Regions from separate parts of the Streptomyces coerulescens genome, predicted to be linked through region 2. Evidence: predicted binding sites of a transcription regulator. Region 2 holds the regulator's gene; each other region holds the start of a gene.
What was found. The regulator HrcA, encoded in region 2, represses chaperone genes, less so after heat shock. The targets are predictions, from matches to a motif close to TTNGCACTCNGNNNNNCNGAGTGCNAA.

Region 1: the regulator HrcA is predicted to act here: its motif matches at 6,431-6,457, upstream of groL (chaperonin GroEL).
Region 3: the regulator HrcA is predicted to act here: its motif matches at 3,043-3,069, upstream of groES (co-chaperone GroES).

The regions. Positions count from the first base shown of each region.
Region 1 covers NZ_JBHSKM010000023.1:10,514-20,266, reverse strand. Annotated here, with positions in the region: gene ACFPQ9_RS28880 (DUF3263 domain-containing protein) at 1-135, shown strand, start outside; gene otsB (trehalose-phosphatase) at 188-1,060, shown strand; gene ACFPQ9_RS28870 (alpha,alpha-trehalose-phosphate synthase (UDP-forming)) at 1,088-2,530, opposite strand; gene ACFPQ9_RS28865 (glucosyl-3-phosphoglycerate synthase) at 2,626-3,597, opposite strand; SAM riboswitch class I at 3,755-3,909, shown strand; gene thrC (threonine synthase) at 3,928-5,214, shown strand; gene ACFPQ9_RS28855 (MoaD/ThiS family protein) at 5,298-5,573, shown strand; gene ACFPQ9_RS28850 (cold-shock protein) at 6,016-6,222, shown strand; gene groL (chaperonin GroEL) at 6,620-8,242, shown strand; gene ACFPQ9_RS28840 (NADH:flavin oxidoreductase) at 8,593-9,720, shown strand.
Region 2 covers NZ_JBHSKM010000019.1:299,564-309,316, forward strand. Annotated here, with positions in the region: gene ACFPQ9_RS24470 (nitronate monooxygenase) at 1-531, opposite strand, end outside; gene dnaJ (molecular chaperone DnaJ) at 611-1,747, opposite strand; gene hrcA (heat-inducible transcriptional repressor HrcA) at 1,748-2,764, opposite strand; gene ACFPQ9_RS24485 (MBL fold metallo-hydrolase) at 2,930-3,673, shown strand; gene ACFPQ9_RS24490 (DUF3097 domain-containing protein) at 3,716-4,588, shown strand; gene hemW (radical SAM family heme chaperone HemW) at 4,647-5,879, opposite strand; gene ACFPQ9_RS24500 (SpoIIE family protein phosphatase) at 5,922-7,895, opposite strand; gene ACFPQ9_RS24505 (HAMP domain-containing protein) at 7,998-9,753, shown strand, end outside.
Region 3 covers NZ_JBHSKM010000008.1:526,731-536,483, reverse strand. Annotated here, with positions in the region: gene ACFPQ9_RS16665 (THUMP-like domain-containing protein) at 1-1,083, opposite strand, end outside; gene ACFPQ9_RS16660 (polysaccharide deacetylase family protein) at 1,196-2,206, shown strand; gene ACFPQ9_RS16655 (polysaccharide deacetylase family protein) at 2,203-3,009, shown strand; gene groES (co-chaperone GroES) at 3,216-3,524, shown strand; gene groL (chaperonin GroEL) at 3,643-5,268, shown strand; gene ACFPQ9_RS16640 (ester cyclase) at 5,339-6,031, opposite strand; gene ACFPQ9_RS16635 (hypothetical protein) at 6,131-9,753, shown strand, end outside.

The sequences.
Region 1 (9,753 bases), on a different contig from region 2:
GAACTGGGCCTGGCCCCCGTCCGCTACTACCAGCTGCTGAACGCGCTGCTGGACGACCCGAGGGCCCTGGCCCACGACCCGGTGACGGTGAACCGGCTGCGGCGGGTGCGGGAGGCACGGCGGGCGGAGAGATGAGCGAGGGGTGCGCGGGGCGCTCGCTGGATAGGGTCGCCCTATGGCCAGTGACATGGAAAAGGATCTGACCGACCCCGACCCGGCCGACCCCGCGGCCGCCCTGCCCACGCCGGCGACGGCGCCCGGTCGTGACGGGCTCGCCGCCCTCCTCGCGCGGCCCGCGCGAGCCCTCGTCGCCCTGGACTTCGACGGCACGCTCGCGCCGATCGTGCCGGACCCGGAGAAGGCGCGGGCCCACCCCGACGCCCTGCCGGCGCTCACGGCGCTCGCCCCCAAGGTCGCCGCCGTCGCGGTGATCACCGGCCGCCCGGCGGACGTCGCCGTGCGGTACGGCGGATTCGCCGGTGTCCCCGGACTGGAACACCTCGTGGTGCTCGGGCACTACGGCGCCGAGCGCTGGGACGCCGTCAGCGGTGAGGTCACCGCGCCCGACCCGCACCCCGGCGTCGCGGCCGTGCGCGCCGAACTGCCCGCCGTCCTCGACGCCAACGGCGCCGGGACCGGCACCTGGACCGAGGACAAGGGACACGCCGTCGCCGTGCACACACGCCGTGCGGCCGACCCCCAGGGCACCTTCGAGGCCCTGCGCACCCCCCTCGCCGAACTGGCCGCGCGCAACGGCCTGATCGTCGAACCCGGCCGCCTGGTCCTGGAACTGCGCCCGCCCGGCATGGACAAGGGCGTCGCACTCGGCGAGTACGTCCGTGAACTCGGCGCCGAGAGCGTCCTCTACGCCGGCGACGACCTCGGCGACCTGCCCGCCTACGCCGCCGTCGACCAACTCCGCACCGACGGTACCCCCGGCCTGCTGGTGTGCAGCGGCAGCGAGGAGGTCACCGAACTGTCGGAGCGGGCGGACCTCGTGGTGGACGGCCCGGCAGGGGTCGTACGGCTGCTGCGAGCGATCGCCGACCGGGCCGGCTGACCCCTGGACCCCTGACCCCGCCTCCGTTCAGGCGGCCGGGCCGGGCTGTTCCTCCAGTGCGTGCAGCTGGTCCAGGAACCACTGGGCGGGCGGTAGTGCGGTCGCGGCGGCCGCCAGGCGCTTCGAGCGCTCCGCCCGTTCCTCCGGCGGCACGGACAGCGCCTCGTGCAGCGCGCGTGCCGTGCCGATCACGTCGTACGGGTTGACGGCGATCGCGTCCTCGGCCAGCTCCTCGTAGGCCCCGGCCTCCCGCGACAGCACCAGCGCGCAGCCCTCGTCGGAGACGACCGGCACCTCCTTCGCGACCAGGTTCATGCCGTCCCGGATGGGGTTGACCAGCGCCACGTCCGCGAGCCGGTAGGCGGCCAGCGAACGCGCGAAGTCGTCCTTGACGTGGAGCACGACCGGGGTCCAACCCGGCGTTCCGTACCGCGAGTTGAGCTCGTCCGCCAGCCGCTGCACCTCGGCCGTGTAGTCCCGGTACACCGCCAGGTCCTGCCGGGAGGGGTAGGCGAAGGCCACGTGCACCACCCGCTCGCGCCACTCGGGGTGGTCGTCGAGCAGTTGCCGGTAGGAGAGCAGTCCGCGGACGATGTTCTTGGACAGCTCGGTCCGGTCGACCCGCACGATCGTCCGGCGGGCGGTGCCGTCCGGGGCCGAGCCGATCTCCTCGCGCAGCGCTGCCATCCGCTCCGCCACGTCCGCCCGGTGCGAGCGCTCGCGCAGGAAGTCCGCGTCCGGGCCCAGCCCGTGCACCCCGATCCTCGTGCCCCCGAGCCCGTCGGCGAACCGGGCGGAGCAGCACGCCTCGAACGCGTCCGCCCACCGCCGGGTGAGGAACCCCAGCCGGTCCGCGCCCAGCATCCCGCGCAGCACCTGCTCGGCGATGTCGTCGGGCAGCATCCGGAAGTACTCCGGCGGCGCCCACGGCGTGTGTGAGAAGTGGCCGATCCTCAGGTCGGGGCGCAGCTCACGCAGCATCCCCGGCACCAGCGTCAGGTGATAGTCCTGCACCAGCACCGCCGCCCCCGGCGCCGCCTGCCCGGCCAGCGCCTCGGCGAAGGCGCGGTTGTACGCCTCGTAGGACGCCCACCGCCGGCGGAACTCCGCGTCGAAGACCGGCTCCAGCGGCGTCTGGTAGAGCATGTGGTGGACGAACCACAGCACGGAGTTCGCGATGCCGTTGTACGCGTCCGCGTGCACATCGGCCGGGATGGGCAGCATGCGCACACCCTCCTCGCCGACCCCGCGCCGTACCGCCTCGCGGTCGCCGTCGGACAGCGCCGAGCACACCCACAGGGCGCCCGCGTCCGGCCCGATCGCCGACAGCCCGGAGACCACTCCGCCGCCGCCGCGCTTGGAGTTCAGCGAGCCGTCGTCGCCCACCTCGTACGAGACCGGGCCGCGGTTCGACGCGACCAGCACCTTGGCAGCACCGTGCGCACCCGGCGCATCCTGCGTGGAAGCCATAAGCCTCAACCTAGCCCTCCCCGGAAACGCTCAAACGTACGGTTCCGCTCAGTGGGGGCCTGTTGTACGCCCTGTATACGGCCGGTTTCCGGCGTTTACGCGACCTTCCGCGTCGCGTACTCGGCGATCTCCACCATCGGCGGCCGTTCCTCGGTGTCCACGGAGTACGTACGCGGCTCGAAACCGTCCTCGCCGCGCTCGAACTGGGTCAGCGAAGGCCGCACCAGATGCCCGCGGGCCAGCCGCAGCTGTGCCGTGCGGTAGATCGCGGCGGACATCCGGCCGAGCGCCTGCCCGTCCTGGTGCCGGTGCTTGCGCACGCCGACGTCCACCTGGGCCAGCGCGTCCAGCCCCACCAGATGCAGCGCGTCGACCAGCATGCCCAGCTCGACGCCGTAGCCGACGGGGAACGGGAGCTGTTCCAGCAAACCGCGGCGGGCCGCGTACTCGCCGCCCAGCGGCTGCACGAAGCCGGCCAGCTGCGGCCAGTGCATGTTCAGCAGCGGGCGCGCCATCAGCTCGGTGACCCGGCCGCCCTGTCCGGCGGTCCTGCCGGAGGCGGGCGAATCCAGCTCGGTGCCCAGCGGGCGGTCGTACATCGCCTTGACCAGGTCCACGCCGGGGTCGGTGAGCAGCGGGCCGACGATCCCGGAGACGAAGTCGGAGGAGAACTCCCGCAGGTCGGCGTCGATGAAGCAGACGATGTCGCCGGAGGTCACGAGCAGGGAGCGCCACAGGACCTCGCCCTTGCCGGGCACGGCCGGGATGCGCGGCAGGATCGCGTCCCGGTGCACCACCCGGGCGCCCGCCGCGGCGGCCACCTCGGAGGTGCGGTCGGTGGAGCCGGAGTCGACGACGACGATCTCGTCGACCAGCGGGACCTGCCGGACGAGGTCATGGGCGATGACGGAGACGATCTCGCCGACCGTCTCCTCCTCGTTGAGCGCGGGCAGCACGACGGACACCGACTGGCCCGTGCGCTGTTTGGCGGCCAGGATGTGATGCAGCGGGCGGTCGGCAACGGACCAGGAGCGGCTGCTCAGCCAGCGCTCGACTTCTTCCAGCACGGTCGGCGGCTCCTCACTGTCGGGACGCTGTGATCCATCTCGCGGTTCGGACGGCTATCTCAACTGTCCTGGCGTTCGGTTACAGTCTTGAACAACGCGGATGACCATCGCATGTCCGGGGTCAACCGTCGTCCACAACCGCACAACAACCGCATACCGCTCATCCAGAGGGGCAGAGGGATACGGCCCGATGAAGCCCCGGCAACCCTCCAGCCGGTCTCGTAGATCAGTGTTGATCGTTCCGCGAGGCTCCCGGCTAGGGAAGGTGCCAAATCCGTCTCACGGCGAGATGCGTCGTGAGGAAGATGAGGAGAAAGGGCCTCGCCTCACATGGCTGCGCAGACTGTTGCAAGCACCACTGAATCCACCGTAGACCTCGGCCCCGCCGCGGCGCTCTCCTGCCGCGAGTGCGGTCACCGGGTACCGCTCGGCCCGGTCTTCGCGTGCGAGGAGTGTTTCGGCCCGCTGGAGATCGCCTACGACTTCTCGGCCTACGACGCCGAGGAGCTCCGCAAGCGGATCGAAGCGGGCCCCGCGAACATCTGGCGCTACGCGCCGCTCCTGCCCGTCCCCGCCGACGTGGCCACCAAGCCGAACATCAACCCCGGCTGGACCCAGCTCGTCAAGGCCGACAACCTCGCGCGTGAGCTGGGCGTCGACGCCGGCAAGCTGTTCATCAAGGACGACTCCGGCAACCCGACGCACTCCTTCAAGGACCGTGTCGTCGCCCAGGCCCTGGAGGCCGCCCGCGCCTTCGGCTTCACCACGCTCTCCTGCTCCTCCACCGGCAACCTGGCCGGCGCTGTGGGTGCCGCGGCCGCCCGTGCCGGCTTCCGCTCGTGCGTGTTCATCCCGCACGACCTGGAGCAGGGCAAGATCGTCATGGCCGCGATCTACGGCGGCGAGCTGGTCGGCATCGAGGGCAACTACGACGACGTGAACCGCTTCTGCTCCGAGCTGATCGGCGACCCGGCCGGCGAGGGCTGGGGCTTCGTCAACGTCAACCTGCGGCCCTACTACGCCGAGGGCTCCAAGACCCTGGCGTACGAGATCTGCGAGCAGCTCGGCTGGCAGCTCCCCGACCAGCTGGTCGTCCCGATCGCGTCCGGCTCGCAGCTCACGAAGATCGACAAGGGGCTCCAGGAGCTGATCAAGCTCGGGCTCGTCGAGGACAAGCCGTACAAGATCTTCGGTGCGCAGGCCGAGGGCTGCTCGCCGGTGTCGACGGCCTTCAAGGCCGGGCACGACGTGGTCCGCCCGCAGAAGCCGAACACCATCGCCAAGTCGCTGGCCATCGGCAACCCGGCCGACGGGCCGTACGTCCTCGACATCGCGCGCCGCACCGGTGGGTTCGTGGAGGATGTGACGGACGAGCAGGTCGTCGACGCCATCAAGATCCTCGCCCGGACCGAGGGCATCTTCGCGGAGACCGCCGGCGGTGTGACCGTGGGCGTGGCGAAGAAGCTGATCGAGAACGGCGTGCTGGACCCCGCCAAGACCACGGTCGTACTGAACACCGGAGACGGCCTCAAGACGCTGGATGCGGTGGCCGGCACCGGGCTCACTGCGACGATTCGTCCCAACCTGGACTCGTTCCGCGAGGCCGGTCTCGCATAGCCGTTTTTCGTCTGCGGGCCGGTGGGGGCTGGTCGCGCAGTTCCCCGCGCCCCTAGGTTCGTTCCCCTACCGGAGGTTTCATCGTGAGCGTGACCGTTCGCATCCCCACCATCCTGCGCACCTACACGGGTGGCCAGGCCGAAGTGAGTGCCGAGGGTGGCACCCTCGCCGAGGTCATCTCCGATCTGGAGAAGAACCACACCGGGATCGCCGCCCGGGTGCTGGACGACCAGGGCAAGCTGCGTCGGTTCGTCAATGTCTACGTCAATGACGACGACGTGCGTTTCGAGCAGGGCCTGGAGACCGCGACCCCGGACGGCGCGGGTGTTTCCATCATCCCGGCCGTCGCCGGCGGCTGACCGAATGACCGATCATTACCTTCGGTAACCCGAGTTACTGAGAGTTCACCGAATTGCCCCCTCCGTGAGAGAAGCGGAGGGGGCAATTCTGTGTGGTTGAGCGAGGTACAGTTGGGGAACGTGCCGCCGATCTCCGAGTCGGTTGCCCTTGATTTCTGCCGTACGCCCGACAAGAAGTAGCCAAAGTGTGCGGGTTTTTTGCGGCTTTTGTTCCGTATGCCGGGTCCGACTTGACCTGAAGTCAGCGGAATTGTCCCCACATTCCCGACCGGTCGTGCCCGGATTTCTCGTCCGATTGACCTGTTGCAGACGGCAGTTGGGCAGATACATTCAGCCGCGGTCGACGCGTTCCGGCGCACGCCCCCGACCGATGGGGGGTGAGGTCTGACCCGGATCCGCGAAGTGTGGATCTGTGCAAGGGCCAGTAATAGGGGAGTTAGGCATGGCTCAGGGCACCGTCAAGTGGTTCAACGCGGAGAAGGGGTACGGCTTCATCGCGGTCGACGGTGGTGCGGATGTTTTCGTCCACTACAGCGCGATCCAGATGGACGGGTACCGCACCCTGGAAGAGGGCCAGCGGGTCGATTTCGAGATCTCGCAGGGTCAGAAGGGGCCGCAGGCGGACATGGTCCGTCTGGCGACCGGCTGAAGCAACGCGTCGACTAACAGCAGCGACGTACTTCTTCGAAGGGCCCGCACCTCCTCGGGGTGCGGGTCCTTCGCCGTGTTCGGACGCTGTTCGGGGCCTGTTCGCCCACTGCTGACCCGGAGCCCCGATCCCCGAGAGCCGCTTGCTCCCACCCGCCACCCGCCACCCGACCACCACCCCTCAACGAGCGCCCGCTTCGCGAGGGCGCCTTGCACTCTCATGGGTCGAGTGCTAATCATTGCGTTAGCACTCTGAAGGTGAGAGTGACAACGAAGGACCGGGTCGGTGAGGCCCGCAAGCCGAGTGGGGCAAGGAACCGCAAGGCATGCGAGCCGTCCGTCGCGGGCGCGGGCGCGGTCCGAAGGAATCACCCCCAGTCCTGGAGGGACCACTTCACATGGCCAAGATCATCGCGTTCGACGAGGAGGCGCGGCGCGGCCTCGAGCGCGGCATGAACCAGCTCGCGGACGCCGTGAAGGTCACGCTCGGCCCCAAGGGCCGCAACGTCGTCCTCGAGAAGAAGTGGGGCGCCCCCACGATCACCAACGATGGTGTCTCCATCGCCAAGGAGATCGAGCTCGAGGACCCGTACGAGAAGATCGGCGCCGAGCTGGTCAAGGAAGTCGCCAAGAAGACGGACGACGTCGCCGGTGACGGTACGACCACCGCGACCGTTCTCGCCCAGGCCCTGGTCAAGGAGGGCCTGCGCAACGTAGCCGCCGGCGCCAACCCGATGGCCCTCAAGCGCGGTATCGAGCGTGCCGTCGAGGCCGTCTCCGCCGCCCTCCTTGAGCAGGCGAAGGACGTCGAGACCAAGGAGCAGATCGCCTCCACGGCCTCCATCTCCGCCGCCGACACCCAGATCGGCGAGCTCATCGCCGAGGCGATGGACAAGGTCGGCAAGGAAGGCGTCATCACCGTCGAGGAGTCCCAGACCTTCGGTCTGGAGCTGGAGCTCACCGAGGGTATGCGCTTCGACAAGGGCTACATCTCGGCGTACTTCGCCACCGACATGGAGCGGATGGAGGCGTCGCTCGACGACCCGTACATCCTGATCGCCAACTCCAAGATCGGCTCCGTCAAGGACCTGCTCCCGCTCCTGGAGAAGGTCATGCAGTCGGGCAAGCCGCTGCTGATCATCGCCGAGGACGTCGAGGGCGAGGCCCTGTCGACCCTGGTCGTCAACAAGATCCGCGGCACCTTCAAGTCCGTCGCCGTCAAGGCCCCGGGCTTCGGTGACCGTCGCAAGGCGATGCTGAACGACATCGCCATCCTCACCGGCGGCGAGGTCATCTCCGAGGAGGTCGGTCTCAAGCTGGAGAACACCTCCCTGGACCTCCTGGGCAAGGCCCGCAAGGTCGTCATCACCAAGGACGAGACCACCATCGTCGACGGTGCCGGCTCCTCCGAGCAGGTCGCGGGCCGGGTCAACCAGATCCGCGCCGAGATCGAGAACAGCGACTCGGACTACGACCGCGAGAAGCTCCAGGAGCGCCTGGCGAAGCTCGCGGGCGGCGTGGCCGTCATCAAGGCCGGTGCCGCCACCGAGGTGGAGCTCAAGGAGCGCAAGCACCGCATCGAGGACGCCGTGCGCAACGCCAAGGCGGCCGTCGAGGAGGGCATCGTCGCCGGTGGTGGCGTGGCCCTGCTCCAGGCCTCCGGTGTCTTCGAGAAGCTGGAGCTGGAGGGTGACGAGGCGACCGGCGCTGCCGCCGTCAAGCTCGCCCTTGAGGCCCCGCTGAAGCAGATCGCCGTCAACGCCGGCCTCGAGGGCGGCGTCGTGGTGGAGAAGGTCCGCAACCTCACCCCGGGTCACGGCCTGAACGCCGCGACCGGTGAGTACGTCGACCTGGTCGCCGAGGGCATCATCGACCCGGCGAAGGTGACGCGGTCCGCGCTGCAGAACGCCGCGTCGATCGCCGCGCTGTTCCTCACGACCGAGGCTGTCATCGCCGACAAGCCGGAGAAGGCCGCTGCGGCCGCTCCGGGTGGTATGCCGGGCGGTGACATGGACTTCTGATCGGCTTCGGGGGCCTCGGCCTCCGGTTGATCAACGTCCTTACCGAGGGCGGTACCTGCTGTTGCGACATTCGCGACAGGGGGTGCCGCCCTCGGTGCGTTGGCGGGTGCGGGTCGGTTGTGGCTGGTCGCGCAGTTCCCCGCGCCCCTGAAGGGGCGCCCAGCGCACGCCCTGCTTTTAGGAGCGCGGGGAACTGCGCGAGCAACCACGAATCACCCGCACCCGCCCCCACATCCGATCCCCCTCCTGGGAATGCGCGACCTCACACCCATCGTTGCTTCATGAGGTGCAATAATGCGTGCGCACATACTGCTCGGTATAAACAGCCCCCGTTCCCAGGAGCCCTCCACATGACCGTCACCCAGCCCGCCGCCTCCCGCGCGGCCCGGATTCTGTCCCGGCCGACCGCGATCAATGGCCTCACCGTTCCGAACCGCATCGTGATGGCGCCGATGACGCGCATGTTCTCCCCGGGCGGCATCCCCGGAGAGGACGTCCTGTCGTACTACTCGCGTCGTGCCGCCGCCGGTGTCGGCCTGATCGTGACCGAGGGGACGTACGTCGGGCACGAGTCGGCCGGGCAGAGCGACCGCGTGCCGCGGTTCCACGGTGAGGAGCAGCTCGCCGGCTGGGCGAAGGTCGCGGACGCGGTGCACGCGGCGGGCGGGACCATCGTGCCGCAGCTGTGGCACATCGGCATGGTGCGGCAGCAGGGACAGCCGCCCTACGCCGAGGCCCCGGCCGTCGGCCCCTCCGGCCTGCGGATCGGCGCGGACGAGGCCACCGGCAAGGCCATGACCCGGGGTGACCTGGACGACGTCATCGGCGCCTTCGCCGAGGCCGCCGCGGACGCCGAGCGCATCGGGTTCGACGGTGTGGAGATCCACGGTGCGCACGGGTATCTCGTGGACCAGTTCCTGTGGGAGGGGACCAACCGGCGTACGGACGCGTACGGCGGTGACCCGGTCGCCCGTACCAAGTTCGGCGCCGAGATCGTGGCCGCCGTACGCGAGCGGGTCTCCCCGGACTTCCCCGTCATCTTCCGCTACTCGCAGTGGAAGCAGGAGGCCTACGACGCGCGTCTCGCCGAGACCCCGGAGGAGCTGGAGGCCATCCTCGCCCCGCTCGCCGCGGCCGGCGTCGACGCCTTCCACGCCTCCACCCGCCGCTACTGGATCCCGGAGTTCGACGGCTCCGACCTCAACCTCGCGGGCTGGACGAAGAAGCTGACCGGCAAGCCCACCATCACCGTCGGCTCGGTCGGCCTGGACGGGGAGTTCCTCGGCGCGTTCGTCGGCCAGGGCTCCGCGCTCAAGGGCATCGACGACCTGCTGGACCGGCTGGAGTCCGACGAGTTCGACTTCGTCGCCGTCGGCCGGGCGCTGCTGCAGGACCCGGAGTGGGCCGCGAAGGTGCTGGACGGCCGCTTCGGCGAGCTGGCGGCGTATGACGCGGCGTCGCTGAAGACGCTGAGCTGACGTCCGTAGGGTCACCTCCTCCCCGGGGGTGAC
Region 2 (9,753 bases):
GCCGGCCTCGACGCCCTGCACGATCACGGCGTCGGCCCCGGCCCGCTGCACGGCGAGGGCCTCGTCCGGGGTGGTGGCGGTGACGAGGGTGACGGTGCCGGCGCGGCGCAGCGACTCCAGTACGTCCGCGCCGGGCACGCCGAAGTGGAAGGAGACGACGGGCACCGGGTTGTCCAGCAGCACGGCGAGCTTGGCGTCGTAGCCGTCGTCGCGGCCGCTGTCCGGGTCCCCCAGCTCGACCTCGTACCAGGCGGCCTCACCGGCGAGCTGATGACCGTAGACGTCCACGGCCGCGGCGTCCGCGTGGTCGGGCTGCGGCATGAACAGGTTGACGCCGAAGGGACGCTGGGTCAGCCCGCGCAGCTGCTTGATCTCCTGGTACATCCCGTCGGCGGTTTTGTACCCGGCTGCGAGAAACCCCAGCCCACCGGCCTCGGACACGGCGGCGGCGAGGTGCGGCACGGAGACGCCGCCCGCCATGGGGGCCTGCACGATCGGATGGGGGAAAAGATCGGTCAGCGCGGAGGACATGACGGCATGTTGTCACGTCCCCCGAACAAGTCCGAATCGGCCCTTCCCCTTGCCCTGGACCGTGACTTTCCCACGGTCGTCAGCGCCCGTTGAAGGCGTCCTTCAACCGTGAGAACAATCCCTGCTGACCCGGCTGGAACTGCCCCTGGGGACGCTCCTCGCCCCGTAGCTTGGCCAGCTCGCGCAGCAGTCGCTCCTGCTCCGGATCCAGCTTCGTCGGCGTCTGGACCTCGACGTGCACGATGAGGTCACCGCGCCCACCGCCGCGCAGATGCGTGACACCGCGGCCGTGCAGCGGGATCGACTGGCCGGACTGGGTGCCGGGCCGGATGTCGACCTCCTCCATGCCGTCCAGCGTCTCCAGCGGCACCTTCGTGCCGAGGGCCGCCGCCGTCATCGGGATGGTCACCGTGCAGTGCAGGTCGTCGCCGCGCCGCTGGAAGGTCGAGTGCGGGAGTTCATGGATCTCGACGTAGAGGTCACCGGCGGGACCGCCACCGGGTCCGACCTCGCCCTCACCGGCGAGCTGGATCCGCGTGCCGTTGTCCACACCGGCCGGGATCTTGACCGTCAGGGTGCGCCGGGACCGGACCCGGCCGTCACCCGCGCACTCGGGGCACGGCGTCGGCACCACGGTGCCGAAGCCCTGGCACTGCGGACACGGCCGCGAGGTCATGACCTGGCCCAGGAAGGACCGCGTCACCTGCGACACCTCACCGCGCCCGCGGCACATGTCACATGTCTGGGCCGAGGTCCCCGGCGCCGCGCCCTCGCCGTTGCAGGTGTTGCAGACGACGGCCGTGTCGACCTGGATGTCCTTCGTCGTGCCGAAGGCCGCCTCGTCGAGCTCGACCTCAAGACGGATCATCGCGTCCTGGCCGCGCCGGGTGCGCGAGCGCGGGCCGCGCTGGGACGCCGTACCGAAGAACGCGTCCATGATGTCCGAGAAGTTGCCGAAGCCACCGGCGCCGAAGCCGCCCGCGCCCGCGCCGCCCGCCTGGGACAGCGGGTCGCCGCCGAGGTCGTAGACCTGCTTCTTCTGCGGGTCCGACAGCACCTCGTAAGCGGCGTTGATCTCCTTGAACCGCTCCTGGGTCTTCGGATCCGGGTTGACATCCGGGTGCAGCTCGCGGGCGAGCCGCCGGAAGGCCTTCTTGATCTCTTCCTGCGACGCGTCGCGACGCACGCCGAGCACGGCGTAGTAGTCCGTGGCCACTTACGACTCCGCCAGGATCTGTCCGACGTAACGTGCCACTGCGCGTACCGCTCCCATCGTTCCCGGGTAATCCATGCGGGTCGGTCCGACCACGCCGAGCTTGGCGACTGCCTCGCCGCCCGAACCGTAGCCCACCGAGACCACGGAAGTGGAGTTGAGTCCCTCATAGGCGTTCTCGTGCCCGATCCGCACGGTCATGCCCGAATCCCCGGCCTCGCCAAGCAACTTGAGGAGGACGACCTGCTCCTCCAGGGCTTCCAGGACCGGCCGGATGGTGAGGGGGAAGTCATGTCCGAAGCGGGTGAGATTGGCGGTGCCGCCGATCATCAGCCGCTCCTCGTTCTCCTCGACGAGTGTCTCCAGAAGCGTGGAGAGCACGGTCGAGACGGTGCCGCGGTCCTCCAGGTCGAAGGCCTCGGGGAGGTCCTCGACGAGCCTGGGCACATCCGTGAAGCGACGCCCCGCGACCTTGCTGTTCAGCCGCGCCCGCAGATCCGCGAGCGAGGCCTCGCCGAACGGCGCCGGGCAGTCGACCATCCGCTGCTCGACCCGGCCGGTGTCCGTGATCAGCACGAGCATCACCCGCGCCGGCGCGAGCGAGAGCAGCTCGACGTGCCGGACGGTGGACCGGGTCAGCGACGGGTACTGCACGACGGCGACCTGCCGGGTGAGCTGCGCGAGCAGCCGTACGGTCCGCGCCACCACGTCGTCGAGATCGACGGCGCCGTCCAGGAAGTTCTGGATGGCGCGCCGCTCGGGCGGGGTCATCGGCTTGACGCCGGCGAGCTTGTCGACGAACAGCCGGTAGCCCTTGTCGGTCGGGATGCGCCCGGCGCTGGTGTGCGGCTGGGCGATGAAGCCCTCGTCCTCCAGGGCCGCCATGTCGTTGCGGACGGTCGCCGGGGAGACGCCGAGGTTGTGCCGCTCGGTGAGCGCCTTGGAGCCGACCGGCTCCTCCGTCCCGACGTAGTCCTGGACGATGGCGCGCAGCACCTGGAGCCTGCGTTCACTCAGCATCTTCGCGCACACCTCCAGAAGTCGTTCCCCTTGGCATCTTTCCTGGCACTCTGTCCATCCGAGTGCCAGCCGTCCCCGGCCAGTGTACGGCGGTGGGGTACACCCCGGGCAAGGCCGGGCCAGGTCCGCCGTGCTCGACACGGGTGTCCCCGCTAGCGTCGCCGCATGACGGTGACTTGGGAAGAGCTGGGATGGGAGCGGCTGGCGTCCGGGGTGGGCCGGTGCCGGCTTCCGGAGTGGGACTGCACGGCGGGGCTGGTCGTGGGGGACGGCACGGCGCTGATCGTCGACGCCGGTTCGAGCCTCGCGGAGGGCGTGCGGTTGCGTACGCAGGCGCAGTGGCTCGCCGGTCACCGTGTGACTCATCTCGCGCTGACCCATCCCCACTTCGACCATGTCTTCGGTGCGGCGGCGTTCGCCGGCACGGAGGTCTACGGCCCGGTCGGCATGGACACGGTGCTCGACGGGCGGCAGGCACGCGAGGAGCTGCGCGACGACGCGGTGACCCACGGTCTCGATCCGGCCGCGGCGGAGGAGGCGGTGGACGCGCTGATCCGCCCCCACCACCAGGTCAGCGGCGAGTGGACGCTCGATCTGGGCGGCGGCCGCCGGGTCCTGCTGGCGAACGTGGGCCCCGCGCACACGGCCCACGACCTGGTGGTGCTGGTGCCGGGCGAGTCCTCCGCCGACCGGGAGGTGGTCTTCTGCGGCGATCTGGTGGAGGAGTCCGGCGAACCCCAGGCCGGTTCCGACGCGGTGCCGTCGCACTGGCCGGCCGCCCTGGACCGGCTGCTGTCCCTGGGCGGCGAGAACGCGCTGTACGTGCCCGGTCACGGAGCGGTGGTCGACGCGGAGTTCGTACGACGCCAGCGCGACGAGCTCGCCTCCAGATTCGGCGTGTCGCAGTGATCCGCGGGACGGGCGGGGCGCGCTTCTCCTATCGTCACCCGAATGCGCCCACCCGTCTCCCGCCACCGCCCTTCCAACGAGGGCCCTCCGGGCCCGCGCCCTCGTTCGTACTCCCCGGACCTGACCCCGCCCTGGAAGAAGCCCGGGTCCGTCCCTGAGGTCCCGGCGGATCCCGGCCTGGTGGTCGAGGAGCCCGGTACGGGCTTCTGCGGCGCGGTGATCCGCTGCGAGGCGGGCACGGTGACCCTGGAGGACCGCTTCGGCAAGCACCGGGTGTTCCCTCTGGAGCCGCGCGGGTTCCTGCTGGAGGGACGCGTGGTGACGCTGGTGCGCCCATCCGGTCCGGCTCCGGTACGCCCCTCCCGTACGGCCTCCGGTTCGGTCGCCGTCCCCGGTGCACGCGCGCGCGTGGCCCGCGCCGGCCGTATCTATGTGGAGGGCCGGCACGACGCCGAGCTGGTCGAGAAGGTGTGGGGCGACGACCTGCGTGTCGAGGGCGTGGTGGTGGAGTACCTGGAGGGCGTGGACGACCTGCCGTCGGTCGTGGCGGACTTCGCACCGGGCCCGGACGCCCGCCTGGGCGTGCTGGTGGATCACTTGGTGCCGGGCACGAAGGAGTGGCGCATCGCCGAGTCGGTGACCAGCGAGCACGCCCTGGTGGTGGGCCACCCGTACATCGACATCTGGGCGGCGGTGAAGCCGTCGGCCCTCGGCATCGAGGCGTGGCCCCGGGTGCCGCACGGGCAGGACTGGAAGACGGGGGTGTGCCGGGCGCTGGGGTGGCCGTCGGAGAACACCGGGGCGGTGTGGCAGGCGATCCTGAAGCGGGTGGGGTCCTACAAGGATCTGGAGCCGGAGTTGCTGGGACGGGTGGAGGAACTGATCGACTTCGTCACGGTCGGCGGTGGGGCGTGACGTCGGTGAAGGCGCCGAACCCGACCGGCCCGCGGCGCCGTTTCACTCACCCGAGTGATCAGTCCACCAAGTCCCTGACCACCGCGTCCGCCAGCAACCGCCCTCGCAGCGTCAGCACCGCCCGCCCTTCGTCATACGGCCCCTGCTCCAGCAGCCCTTCCGTCAACGCCCGCTGAGCAGCCGCGCGGCCGGCCTCCCGCAGCAGCCCCAGCGGGACCCCCTCCCGCAACCGCAGCTCCAGCAGGATCCGCTCGACCCGCCGGTCCTCCTCCGCCAGCAGCTCGCGCCCCGCCCCCGGCGACCGCCCCGCCGCCAGCGCACCCGCGTACGCGCCGGGATGCTTCACGTTCCACCAGCGCACCCCGCCGACGTGCGAGTGGGCTCCGGGCCCCGCACCCCACCAGTCGGCGCCCCGCCAGTACAGCTCGTTGTGCAGACAGCGTCCCGCTTCCGAGGTCGCCCAGTTCGAGACCTCGTACCACTCGAAGCCCGCCCCCGACAGCACCGACTCCGCGATCAGGTACCGGTCCGCGTGGACGTCGTCGTCCGTCATCGGGACCTCGCCCCGGCGGATCCGGCGGGCCAGCTGGGTGCCCTCCTCGACGATCAGGGCGTACGCCGAGACATGGTCGGGACCGGCGCCGATCGCGGCCTCCAGCGAGGCCCGCCAGTCGTCGTCCGACTCCCCCGGCGTGCCGTAGATCAGGTCCAGGTTCACATGCTCGAAGCCGGCCGCCCGTGCCTCCGCCACGCACGCCTCCGGCCGGCCCGGCGTATGCGTCCGGTCCAGCACGCGCAGCACATGCTGCTTCGCGCTCTGCATGCCGAAGGAGATCCGGTTGAAGCCGCCCTCGCGGAGGGTGGCCAGATAGGCCGGGTCCACCGACTCCGGGTTGGCCTCCGTGGTGATCTCCGCGTCGGGCGCCAGCCCGAACTCGTCGCGGATCGCCCCCAGCATCCGTACGAGATCACCGGCGGCGAGCAGGGTGGGCGTACCGCCGCCGACGAAGACCGTGCGGACCTCGCGCGGATCGTCGCCGAGGACCTTGCGGGCCAGGCGGATCTCGTCGACGAGGGTCTCGGCGTAGTTGTCGCGGGACGCCAGGACTCCGCCCGTGCCGCGCAGCTCGGTCGCGGTGTAGGTGTTGAAGTCGCAGTAGCCGCAGCGGGTCGCGCAGTACGGGACGTGCAGATAGAAGCCGAGGGGACGGTCGGCGGACCCGGCGAGGGCGGACGCGGGGAGCGTGCCGTCGTCGGGGACGGGCTCGCCGTCGGGAAGTGCGGAGGGCATGGGTTCCATTGTCCAGCACGCGCGCGTGAGCCGCGGAAACCCCTACTCGGCCTGGAGCACCAGCAGCGCCAGGTCGTCCTCGGGCGGGCGGCCGCCGAACTCGTGCACAAGGCGGCGGATCCGTTCCGCGATCAGCTGGGCGTTCAGGCCCGCGCACCCGGCGAGCGCGGTCGCGAGGCCGTCGCCGTCGTCGAACTGGCGGGAGCCGCTGCGCCGCTCCGTCACCCCGTCGGTCACGCACAGCAGGGTGTCGCCGGAGCGCAGCTCGAAGGTCTCGCTGGTGTACGTCGCGTCCTCGACGACCCCGAGGAGGGTCTGTGGCTGTGCCGCGGTGTGGACCTCGCCGTCCGCGCCGAGAAGGAGGGGCAGCGGGTGGCCCGCGGAGGCGAGGGTGCAGCGGATGCCGCCGTCGAAGGGGGTGAGCTCGCCGTAGAGGAGGGACAGGAAGCGGGTCTGCGGGCCGTCGCCGGGCGCGGCCGGGCCGACGAGGGCGCGGGCGGCGGCGTCGGCGGCCTCCGTGGCGTCGTCGAGAAGGAGCTGGTTGAGGCGGTCCAGGACGTCGGAGACGCGGTAGCCCTCCCGGGCCAGGAGCCGCAGCCAGGGCCGTGCGATGCCGATCACCACGGCCGCCTCGGGGCCCTTGCCCTGGACGTCGCCGATGGCGAAGCACCAGCGGCCGTCGCGGGCCGGGAAGAGGTCGTAGAAGTCGCCGCTCGGACCGCCCTTGTCGCACGGCTCGTACACCAGCGCGCTGGCCACACCCGGGATCTCCGCCACGGCACCGGGCAGCAGTCCGCGCTGCAGGACCCGGCTGATGGTGGCCTGCCGGGCGTACTGGCGGGCCGCGCCGATGGCGAGGGCGACCCGGCGGCTGAGGTCCTCCACCAGACCCGTGACCTCGTCGGGGAAGCGCACGAGGTCGGCCCGCCCGATGACCAGCGTGCCCAGCGGATGGCCGCCGGCGATCAGCCGGTACGCCAGCGCGGTGCCGTGCGCCTGGCGCCGGTCGAGCGCGTCGCCGGGCCAGGGATAGGGGACGGGTCCGGTGCGGTGGTTGTCGGGCGGCAGCGGCGGCTCCTTCTCCAGGGCGCGGCGCAGTTCCTCGATGAGGTTCTCGGAGGAGTGCCAGACCCGGGCGAGCCGGGGCCCGGTGCCGGCGATGCCGTCCACGGCCCAGCCGCCGCCGCTGTCCGCGTCGCCTGAGCGGGCGTATCCCCAGCGCCCGGCGACCTCGTCCTCCAGCCAGACCGCGCACCAGTCCGCCAGCCGGGGCACGATCAGCTGGCCGGCGAGCGCGGCGACGAGGTTCTCGTCGAGCTGTCCGGCGAGCAGGTCGGAGGCCTCGGCGAGGAAGGACAGGGCGCCCCGGTTGAGCCACTCCCGGTCCCGTTCCGCGCGATGGGGGTACCCCCGCTCGAGCGGATTCGAGAGCGGGGGAGGCTCGGGGGCGAGGATCTCGGCGACCCGCAGCCCTCGCTCCAGCGCGCGCTCCTCGGCGTACGCCTCGATGTCGTCCTTGGCGGCCACGGGGTCCTCGGCGGGCAGCCGCGCCCACACGGTCTTGGCGCCGGTGCGATAGGTGACGCCCCAGGACTCCGCGAGCCGGGACACCAGCCGCAGCCCGCGCCCGTACTCCGGTGTCTCGTACGGCGCCTCCGGCTCGCCGTTGCGCGGGGCGCGCGAGGGGTGGTGGTCCAGGACCTCGACGAGCAGGGCGCCGTCCTCCTCGAGGCGGCAGCTGAGCTCGACCTCGGTGCCGGCGTGCACGACGGCGTTGGTGACGAGTTCGCTGACGGCCACCACGGCGTCGTCGAGGAGCCGCTCGCCGATGTGCTCGGTGCCGGGGAGTCCGGAGGCGGCCCAGTCGGTGAGGGCGGCGCGCACGAGGGTGCGGGCGGAGCCCGGGGAGAGCGGGCTGCCGGGGAGGACGGTGCGGGCCTGCGCGCCCCCGTTCTCGGGCGCAGGCGCATCACAGGCACGGGTGACGGTCTCCCGTTGCACCGGAATGGCCCCCATGTACAGCTCCCCGAGCGGTTCGGACGAATACGCCTCAGTCGACGCCGACAGAGTGACAGACTGGCCACGCCCATAAGCACCGAGTTACCGAAGTGGGCCGCCATGAGTGAGAACAGTGCTACGCGTGTGCTCGAAGAAGGACAGAAAGACGGTCAAATTCGAGCATCGGATCTGCGCCCGCTGCTCGCCGCGATGACCGCGGCCCGGGACGGGGACTTCCGCCGGCTCCCGGAGACCGATGAGGGCGTGGTGGCCGAGCTGACGGCGGTCTTCAACCAGATCATGGACCGCAGTACGCACTTCAACGCGGAAGTGCAGCGCGTCAAACGGGAGTTGATCCGGCACGGCAGGCTCGACGAGCGGCTTTCGGCCAGCCCGGGTCAGGGCGACTGGACGACCCGCGTCAACGACGTCAACCATCTGCTGGACGCTCTGGTGGCCCCGGCGGCGAACGCGACGCGGGTCCTGGACGCGGTGGCCGGCGGCGATCTCACCCAGCGCGTCGATCTGCACGACGGCACCCGTCAGTTACGCGGCGACCTGCGCCGGCTGGGCCGGGCCGTGAACAAGATGGTCGACCAGCTCTCCCTGTTCACCGGCGAGGTCACCCGCGTGGCCCGCGAGGTCGGCACCGAGGGCCGGCTCGGCGGACGGGCCAAGGTGACTGGTCTGTCAGGCAGTTGGCGGGACGTGACCGAGGCCGTCAATGCGATGGCGTCCCGGCTGACGGCCCAGGTGCGCGACATCGCGGCGGTGACGACGGCCGTGGCCCGCGGTGACCTGACCCGTACGGTCACCGTCGAGGCGACCGGTGAGCTGCTCGAACTGAAGCTGACCGTGAACACGATGGTGGACCAGCTCTCCGCCTTCGCCGACGAGGTGACGAGGGTCGCCCGAGAGGTGGGTACCGAGGGGCAGTTGGGCGGCCGGGCCCAGGTGCGGGGCGTCTCGGGTGTCTGGAAAGACCTCACCGACAACGTCAACTTCATGGCGTCGAACCTGACCTCGCAGGTCCGCAACATCGCCCAGGTGACCACCGCCGTGGCCAACGGCGACCTGTCGCAGAAGATCACGGTGGACGCCCAGGGCGAGATCCTCGAACTGAAGTCGACCATCAACACGATGGTGGACCAGCTCTCCGCCTTCGCCGACGAGGTCACCCGCGTCGCCCGCGAGGTCGGCACCGAGGGAAACCTCGGCGGCCGGGCCCAGGTGCGGGGCGTCTCGGGGGTGTGGAAAGACCTCACCGACAACGTCAACTTCATGGCGGACAACCTCACTTCGCAGGTCCGCAACATCGCGCTCGTGTCCACGGCCGTGGCGCAGGGCGACCTCGGCAAGAAGATCACGGTCGAGGCGAAGGGCGAGATCCTCGAACTGAAGTCGACCATCAACACGATGGTGGACCAGCTCTCCGCCTTCGCCGACGAGGTCACCCGCGTCGCCCGCGAGGTCGGCACCGAGGGAAACCTCGGCGGGCAGGCCCAGGTGCGGGGCGTCTCGGGTGTCTGGAAAGACCTCACCGACAACGTCAACTTCATGGCCCTGAACCTGACTTCGCAGGTCCGCAACATCGCCCAGGTGACCACCGCCGTGGCCAACGGCGACCTGTCGAAGAAGATCACCGTCGACGCACGCGGCGAGATCCTGGAGCTGAAGGACACCGTCAACACGATGGTGCAGCAGCTGCGCGCCTTCGCCGACGAGGTCACCCGCGTGGCCCGCGAGGTCGGCACCGACGGCCGGCTCGGCGGCCGGGCGCAGGTGCTGGGTGTCTCCGGCGTGTGGCGGGACCTGACCGACAACGTCAACTACATGGCCGACAACCTCACCTCCCAGGTGCGGAACATCGCCCAGG
Region 3 (9,753 bases), on a different contig from region 2:
CCTGCGCAGCTCCTCCGGCTCCACGGCGGAGCCGCGCTTCTTGACGGTCAGGACACCCACCTCGCGCTCCCGCAGCAGCGCCTTCAACTTCTTGACGTTGAAGGGGAGCCGGTCGGTGATCTCGTAGGCCGTCGCATACGGCGTCTGCCGCAGCTCGTCGGCCGTGATGTAGGCGATGGTCGCGTCGACGAGCCCGCCGTCCAGGTCCTCGGCGACCTCGGCGACCAGATGGGCTCTGATGACGGCGCCGTCGGGCTCGTACAAGTACCGCCCGACGGGACGGACTTCGGGGTCGGGCAGACCGCGGGAGAGCAGGGTGCGCGGGCCCGGCAGCAGGGTGGCGCGAATCGCTCCGGGGGCGGTGCCGAACCACAGCACGGCCTCCTTCACGTCCCCGCCGTCCGAGATCCACTCGGCCTCGGCGTCGTCGGGGACCGCCTCGTGGGGGATGCCGGGCGCGATCTTCAGAGCGGCGTGCGGGGCCTCGCGTGCCGCGTCGACGGCCCAGGACAGTGGCGGCGAGTACGCCTCGGGGTCGAAGATCCTCCCGCGACCGCCGCGCCGGGCGGGGTCGACGAACACGGCGTCGTAGCCGCCGGTGTCCACCTCGGTGACGTCCGCCTCCCGCACCTCGATGAGGTCGGCGAGCCCGAGGGCCTCGGCGTTCGCCCGCGCCGCTGCCGCCGTCGCCGGATCCCGGTCCACCGCCAGCACCCGGATCCCGGCCCGCGCCAGCGCGAGGGCGTCGCCCCCGATCCCGCAGCACAGGTCGGCGACCGAGCCGATGCCGAGCTCCCGCATCCGCCCCGCCCGGTAGGCGGCCACACTCGCGCGCGTCGACTGCTCGACCCCGTTCGGCGTGAAGAACATCCGCCCCGCGTCCGCCGCCCCGAACTTCGCCACCGCCCGCTGCCGCAGCCGCGCCTGCCCGAGGGCCGCCGACACCAGCTCGGCGGGGTGCTCGCGACGCAGCCGGGTGGCGACGGCGAGTTCGTCGGCGGGGTCGGTGTCCCGGACGACGTCGAGGAGGGCGCGGCCCTCGGGGGTCAGGAGCAAGGAGAGGGAGGCGAGGTGGTCGTTCACCGGGACATTGTCGACCAGGTGCCACCCCGCTATCGGCCAGTCGGTGGATGGTCCGTCGGCTGCCGCGGTGTCGGCGCGGGTTCGGGGCGGGTGCCTGCCAGGATCCGGCTCCATGCGACTAGTAGTACAAAATGACAAAAGCCTCGGAAATGGGGCGGTCGCCGTAGGACGCCGTCAGCGGACGGCCCGGCGTGCGCGCGTCCACGGCGTCATGGCCGTGCTCGTCGCGGCCGCCATCGCCTCCGGCTGTGCGCAGCCCGGCGGATCCGGGACCCCAGCCGTACCCGGGGCGGGAGACGGATCCGAGACCGCGGGCTCCACGACGAGCCGGCCGCCGCTCAAGGCGCCGCCGCCGGCCGTCCACCCGCAGGCCAAGAAGCTCAAGTCGGCTCAGGAGGCCCGCGCCGCCCGGATCGCCGCCGCCCGGCGCTGGCGCCTGGACGGCATCCCGCTCACGCCCCCGCCGCCCCCCGCCAGGAAGCCGCGGATCACCACCCGCGAGGGATTCGAGGTCGACGGCCACGAGGAACTCGGCCTGCCGCCCGTTTTCACCACCATTCCGACCAAGCAGCGGGTCGTCTTCCTCACCATCGACGACGGCGCCGAGAAGGACCCGGCCTTCCTGCGGATGATGAGCGATCTTCAATTGCCGTACACCGCCTTCCTCAGCAACTACGTGATCGAGGACGACTACGGCTACTTCGGGCGGATGCAGCGCTCCGGCGTGGTGCTGAACAACCACACCCTCCACCACCCCTACCTCCCGGCCCTCTCCTACCGCGGCCAGCAGCACGAGATCTGCCGTATGCAGGAGATCATCGAGGAGCGCTACGGCAAGCGCCCGCTGCTCTTCCGCCCGCCCTTCGGCAACTACGACGGGGCCACCCTGCGCGCCGCGAAGTCCTGCGGCATCAAGTACGTCCCGCTGTGGAACGAGGAGGTCTTCGTCGACCACTGGGAGTACCGCGAGTGGGACCGGAAGATCCGACCGGGTGACATCGTGCTCACTCATTTCCGGGGCCGGAACGACTGGAAGGGCACCATGCCCGACATGATCCGCCGGTTCCTGAACAAGGTGACGGCCGAGGGGTACGCCGTGGCCCGGCTGGAGGACTACCTGTGAGGCCGCCGCCGGGGGTGCGGGCGCTCGCGGCCGTGGTCCTGGCGTCCGCCCTTCTCGCCGGCTGTGCGACCGGTCCGGCCGACCCCCGCGAGCAGACGGCACGGTCGGCGAAGAATCCGACGCACACGAGCCGGCCGTACCGCCACTGGGGCCTGACCGCCCCGCTGCCCGCGCCCCCGTCGCCACCCGCCCGCCGGCCACCGCACCCGGCCGGCGGCCCGCTGCCCGTCGTGCACCACGTCCCCACCCGCGACCGGGTCGTCTTCCTCACCTACGACGACGGCGCCGAGAAGGACCCCCGCTTCGTCGACATGGTCCGTGAGCTGCGGCTGCCCGTCAGCATGTTCCTCACGGACAGCGTGGTCGGCCCGGGCTACGGCCACTTCGCCCGGCTGCGCGCGGTGGGCGCGTCGATCCAGAACCACACCCTCGACCACGCCGCCCTGCGCGGCCTGCCGTACGCCGGACAGCGCGCCGAGATCTGCGGCCAGCAGAACAAGCTCCGCGCCCGCTTCGGCATCCGCCCCCGCCTCTTCCGCCCGCCCTACGGCACGTACGACACCACCACGCTCCGGGCGGCGGCCGACTGCGGGGTGACGGCGGTCGTGCTGTGGCGGGCGGCGATGGGGGGCGACGGCGGGCTGACGTATGCGAAGGGCCCGGCCCGGCTGCGGGCCGGCGACATCGTGTCCGTCCCTTCGGGTGAGCCGGCCGGGCTGAGTCTGCGGGAGCGCACGACACGCCTGCTGCGGGAGATTCAGAAGTGTGGCCTGGCGGTGGGGCGCCTGGAGGACTACCTGTAGCGGCACCGCCGCGATACGCCGCGCCGTGGTGAATTAGCAGTCCGCTTGACCGAGTGCTAATCACGGTCATAGTCTCGGGTCTGGCACTCCCCACTGGAGAGTGCCAACTACGCGACGGGCAGGTCCGGCACCCGCGACGACGGATCCACCTGGTCGCCACCTCAGACAGTTAACCCCGTGAGATCTCCGAAGGGGGAGGTCGGATCGTGACGACCACCAGCTCCAAGGTTGCCATCAAGCCGCTTGAGGACCGCATCGTGGTCCAGCCGCTCGACGCCGAGCAGACCACCGCCTCTGGCCTGGTCATCCCGGACACCGCCAAGGAGAAGCCCCAGGAGGGCGTCGTCCTGGCCGTGGGCCCGGGCCGCTTCGAGAACGGCGAGCGCCTGCCGCTCGACGTCAAGACCGGCGACATCGTGCTGTACAGCAAGTACGGCGGCACCGAGGTGAAGTACAACGGCGAGGAGTACCTCGTCCTCTCGGCTCGCGACGTGCTCGCGATCATCGAGAAGTAAGCACCACCTCAGAGTTTTTCCAGCTGCGCCCCTGGCCCCCGCGACCACTTAGAGAAGCCGGGCGCCCGGGGCGCAGTGTCTTTTTGAACCCACAGATTTCGAGAGGGCTCCCGCTGTCATGGCGAAGATCCTGAAGTTCGACGAGGACGCCCGTCGCGCCCTCGAGCGCGGCGTCAACAAGCTGGCCGACACGGTCAAGGTGACGATCGGCCCCAAGGGCCGCAACGTCGTCATCGACAAGAAGTTCGGCGCGCCCACCATCACCAACGACGGTGTCACGATCGCCCGTGAGGTCGAGGTCGAGGACCCGTACGAGAACCTCGGCGCCCAGCTGGTGAAGGAGGTGGCGACCAAGACCAACGACATCGCCGGTGACGGCACCACCACCGCCACCGTGCTGGCCCAGGCGCTGGTCCGTGAGGGCCTGAAGAACGTCGCCGCGGGTGCCTCCCCGGCCGCGCTCAAGAAGGGCATCGACGCGGCCGTGGCCGCCGTCTCCGAGGACCTCCTGGCTTCCGCCCGCCCGATCGACGAGAAGTCCGACATCGCCGCGGTCGCCGCGCTGTCCGCCCAGGACCAGCAGGTCGGCGAGCTCATCGCCGAGGCGATGGACAAGGTCGGCAAGGACGGTGTCATCACCGTCGAGGAGTCCAACACCTTCGGTCTGGAGCTGGACTTCACCGAGGGCATGGCCTTCGACAAGGGCTACCTGTCGCCGTACTTCGTGACGGACCAGGAGCGCATGGAGGCGGTCCTGGAGGACCCCTACATCCTCATCAACCAGGGCAAGATCTCCTCCATCGCGGACCTGCTGCCGCTGCTGGAGAAGGTCATCCAGGCCGGTGCCTCCAAGCCGCTGCTGATCATCGCCGAGGACGTCGACGGCGAGGCGCTGTCGACCCTGGTCGTCAACAAGATCCGCGGCACTTTCAACGCGGTCGCGGTCAAGGCCCCCGGCTTCGGTGACCGCCGCAAGGCGATGCTGCAGGACATGGCGACCCTCACCGGTGCCACGGTCATCTCCGAGGAGGTCGGCCTCAAGCTCGACCAGGTCGGCCTGGACGTCCTGGGCTCCGCCCGCCGCATCACCGTCACCAAGGACGACACCACGATCGTCGACGGCGCCGGCAAGTCCGAGGACGTCCAGGGCCGCGTCGCCCAGATCAAGTCCGAGATCGAGAACACCGACTCCGACTGGGACCGCGAGAAGCTCCAGGAGCGCCTCGCGAAGCTGGCCGGCGGCGTGTGCGTGATCAAGGTCGGCGCCGCCACCGAGGTGGAGCTGAAGGAGAAGAAGCACCGTCTGGAGGACGCCATCTCCGCGACCCGCGCCGCGGTCGAGGAGGGCATCGTCTCCGGTGGTGGCTCCGCGCTGGTCCACGCCGTCAAGGTCCTCGAGGGCAACCTCGACAAGACCGGCGACGAGGCCACCGGTGTCTCCGTGGTCCGCAAGGCCGCCGTCGAGCCGCTGCGCTGGATCGCCGAGAACGCCGGCCTCGAGGGCTACGTCATCGTCTCCAAGGTGGCCGAGCTGGAGAAGGGCAACGGCTACAACGCCGCGACCGGCGAGTACGGCGACCTGGTCAAGGCCGGCGTCATCGACCCGGTCAAGGTGACCCGCTCCGCCCTGGAGAACGCCGCCTCCATCGCCTCCCTGCTTCTGACGACCGAGACCCTGGTCGTCGAGAAGAAGGAAGAGGAGGAGCCGGCGGCCGGTGGCCACGGCCACGGGCACGCCCACTGAGCACTGAGGCCCGCCTCACACGAAGAAGCCCCCGCTGCCACGGCAGTGGGGGCTTCTCCCTTCGCGGGCGTCACTGACCGAGTACCCCGAGCTGCTCCAGCAGCCCGGCCCGGTCGTACATCCAGTGTCCCTCGCAGATCCTGCCGTCCCGGAACCGCTGCCAGGTCATGCCCTGCATGGTCACGTCCTGCCCGGTCGCCGTGATCCCCAGGAACTCACCCGTGTGCCGGGCGCTCCACGTCCAGCGTGTGCACACCTGGTCGTCCTGGGCCAGCTGGTCGTCGATCCGGAACGCGAAGTCGAAGGCGGCACGCCATCCGGCGTACTGCTCCCGGATCCCCTCGACGCCGTGCACCGGCTCCGGATACGACGGATCGTGATCCACGTAGTCGTCGGTGAGATGCCCCCCGATGGCCTCCGGCGCCATCCTCCCCATGTCCTCGAAGAAGCTCCGCGCGGCCAGGCAGTTCAGCTGCTCGTCCCGCACGACGTCGAGATCGGTGAACGTCGGCGTCTCGTCGCAGAGCGCGACCATCTCCTGGAAGATCCGGTCGGTCTCGGGAAGGTTCGAGTTGCGCATCGCGTCCTCGTACGACGCGAACTCCACGATCTCGATGAAGTGTCCCGAGTCGGAGCGGTCCTTCCCGATGACGTCGTGCGTCGCCGTCCGCTTCCCCTTGGTCTGCTCGACCCACCTGTCCATCAGCCGGTTCATCTCGTCGAACCGACTGGTCCTGCAATCGATCAGCTGCACGAAGGTCATGACGTCGTCGCCTCCCGGTACCCCTGGGTGCGGCCGGACACCACCATTGTCCTCGCCCGCGCCGCCCTGTGCCTGTCGGCGCTTTGGCATCATGAGCGCATGCGCTGGTGGGGGAAACAGCGGTCGGTGGCCGCGGGGCAGGACATCGGGCTCGCCGTCACCGGCGACCACAACCGCATCCTGCTCGCCTCGCCGGTGCGCTCCGCCTACTGGGAGCAGGTACGGCGGATCGCCCCGCCGCAACTGGTCGGCAGGGACGACGAGTTGGCGGCACTCGCCGACTTCTGCACCGCCGAATCCGGTCCGGTCTACGCCTGGTGGCGGGCACCGGCGTGGGCGGGGAAGACGGCCCTGATGTCGCGGTTCGCACTGAACCCGCCGCCGGGAGCCCGCATCGTTCCCTTCTTCGTCACGGCCCGCCTCGGCGCCCAGAACGACGTCGTGGCGTACGTCGACGTCGTACTGGAGCAGCTGGCGGAGCTGGCCGGCGAGGACCTCCCCGCCCATCTGACCGAGGCGACCCGCGAAGCCCACCTCCTGCATCTGTACGGGGCGGCCGCGCGGGCCTGCGCGGCGCACGGCGAGCGCTTGATCCTGCTCCTCGACGGCCTCGACGAGGACCGCGGCGTGACCACAGGGCCCGATGCCCACAGCATCGCCGCCCTGCTGCCGGCCCGCCCGGACGCGGGCATGCGCGTCCTGGTCGCGGGCCGCCTGAACCCGCCGCTCCCCGGCGACGTACCCGACAACCATCCGCTGCGCGATCCCGCGATCGTGCGCACCCTGTCCCCGTCGCCGTACGCCCGCGCCGTCCGCACCGAGGCGGAACGGGAACTGAAGCGGCTGATCGAGGCCGGCGGCCTGGAGTACGACCTGCTGGGGCTGGTGACGGCGGCGGGCGGTGGCCTGACCGCCGAGGACCTGGCCGCGCTGACCGGGGCGGTGCCCTACGACGTACGGGATGTGCTGCGCACCCGGGCGGGGCGCACCTTCGGAGTCCGGGCGAGCGTCTATCTGCTGGGCCACGAGGAACTCCAGTCCCAGGCCGAGGAGATGCTGGGTGCGCGGGAACTCGACCGGTACCGGGGAGAGCTGCACGCGTGGGCCGAGGAGTGGCGGGCGCGGGGCTGGCCGGCGGACACACCGGAGTACCTGCTGCGCGGGTACTTCCGGATGCTGCGGGGCCGGCGGGATCTGCCGCGCATGGTCGGCTGTGCCGTGGACGAGACACGGCACGACCGCATGCTCGAGGCCACCGGAGGCGATGCGGCGGCGCTGACCGAGATCCGGACCACCGAGGATCTGCTGGTCGAGTCGGGGACGCCCGATCTCCTTGACGTCACCCGGCTCGCGCTGCGGCGTGAGGAGCTGGAGGGCCGTAACGACCTCCTGACCAGGGCGTTGCCCCGGGCGTGGGCAGCTCTCGGGCGCACCCGTCGGGCGGAGGCGCTGGCGCGCAGCATCCCTGATCCGGGCGAGCGGGTGCACGCGCTGGTCGATGTCGCCGGGGAACTCGCGAACCACGGTGACGCGGACGGCGCCGTGCGGCTCCTGGAGGAGGCGGAGGCCGAGGCCGGGCCCGGCGGCCGGGTCGAGGAGCGCGACCGGCGATGGGTGCTGACGGACACGTTCCGCGGTTGGCTCCACCTCGGGCTGCCCGACCACGCCGACGATCTCTTCCACGCGGAGCCGGAGGCGTTCTCCCTCCCGCGCGCCCATTTCGTGTGCGAACTGGCCCTGTCCTGGGCGCAGTCCGGAGATCTCGACCGGGCCGAGGCCCTGTGCCTGGCGGAGGAGGAGATCAGCGCGCGCGCCCTCGGCGCCGCCGGCGTGGCCTCCGTCTGGGTACGGCTCGACCGGCTCGACCGGGCCGAGTCACTGGCCCGCGCCGCCGGCCCCGGGGCCGAAGCACTGGTGCTGCTCTGGACCGCCCACGCACTGCGGCTGACCGGCCGGGAGGACGACGCCCGAAGGTGCTTGGCGCGTGTGGACGAGACCATGAGCGCGTCGCCCGCGCTGTGGTACCTCGTCCGGGACCTGGTGGACATGGGGGAGTACGCCAGGGCCGAGGCGGCGGCGTCGCTCCTGGAGAGCGACAAGGACCGGGCCTGGAGCCTGTGCCGGGTGGCGGGCGGGTGGGCCGGCGCCGGTGAGATCGACCGTGCCCGGGCGCTCGCCGAGCGTATCGAGCAGCCCGAACCGGGGTCCCTGGACCGGGACGTCAGAGCCGAAGCGCTGCGCGGCGTGGCGAAGGGCCTCGCGGACTCGGGGGCGTACGAGGAACTGGAGCGACTGGTCCGGGACCACCCCGACGGGGCGGAACGGGCGCGGGCCCGTGCCTCGCTGGTCGAGGTGCTGACGGCGGCCGGCGACCTCGACCGGGCCGAGGCCCTGGCACGCGAGGCACCGAACCGGATGTTCGACGGCTACCCCCTGCACGGGGTCATCGAGGCACGGGCCCTGGCGGGGGACTTCGACCGGTCACTGGAGCTGGCGCGGCTGTCCTTCGCCGCGACCGACCGCCATGATTCCGTGAAGGGCTACGAGGCGCTCCTGCGCGGTGCCGTGGCCGCCGCGGCGAACGACTCCGGCACAGCCGAGCGCGTGACGCGTCTGGTCGCAGGGGTGGAGGCCGAACTGCGCAGACCGAGCCGGGGCGGCAGTCTCAAGGCCGCGCTCTCGGTACGGATCCTCGGCCGGCAGGGCGAGACCGCCGCGGCCGAGGCCGTGCTGGCCCAGGTCGAGATCCCGGAGATCCCCGGACCCGACAGCGACGAGGCCCCGGACGACCGCGACCTGGAGTTCCGGGTGGCGGAGGTGGCCGAGGCATTGGCCTGGACGGGGCGGTTCGACGAGGCCGAAGACCTCGTGCGCCGGTTCCGCGCCGCTCCCAGGGACCGTTCCAGGGGCTTCTACTTCTACCCGGAGGAGGTCCTTGTCGAACCGCTCTGTGAGCGCGGGCAGTTCGACAGGGCGACGGCGCTGACGGAGGCGGTGTACGGCGAGACCCGCGACCGCTTGCGTACGACGATCGTCGACAGGGCGCTCCGAGCGGGGGACGCGGCGCGTGCCCGCGCACTTGTCGCCGAGTTGACCCGCGGTCAGTACCGGGCCCGTGCCCATGCCCTGCTCGTGCTGTCCTTGGCGGCCTCGGGTGACGCGGCGGGCGCGGCGCGGGCCCATGCGGACGCCGAGGGGGACTTTCAGCGGGGGACCTACGCGTCGGCGGTCGGTGATGTGCTGCGTGCTTATCTCGCGGTGGGGCAGGACGCGGCCGGTGCGCGGCTGCTGGCTCGCGTGATCGACCGCCCCCGGCACGACCCCGCGGACAGGTGGTCCGTCCTTCGGGGGATGGTGGTCATGAAGCAGTACGACCGTGCTCTGGAACTGGTGCGGACCGAGTCGGGCGACGACGGGTCCGCAAGCCGGCCGCATCTGCTCCGCGCCCTGATCGAAGCCCTGGTGAGCACCGGCGAGCACACCCGAGCCGAGGAACTCGTCCGCACGGCAGAGCGGTCCGGCACCGTCCCGGGCGCCGACCGGGCCCGCTTCTGGCAGCTCCTCGCCCCCGGCACGGATCCCGCCCGCGGCCGGCTGCTTCTCGCCCGGGCTCTGCGGTACCTGTCGCTCCAGGACGTGCTGCCCACCCTGATCCGGGTCGAGCCCGGCACCGTCCCGCTGATCGTCGACGCACTGGCCGGCCGGGCGGCGGCCGGCACCCC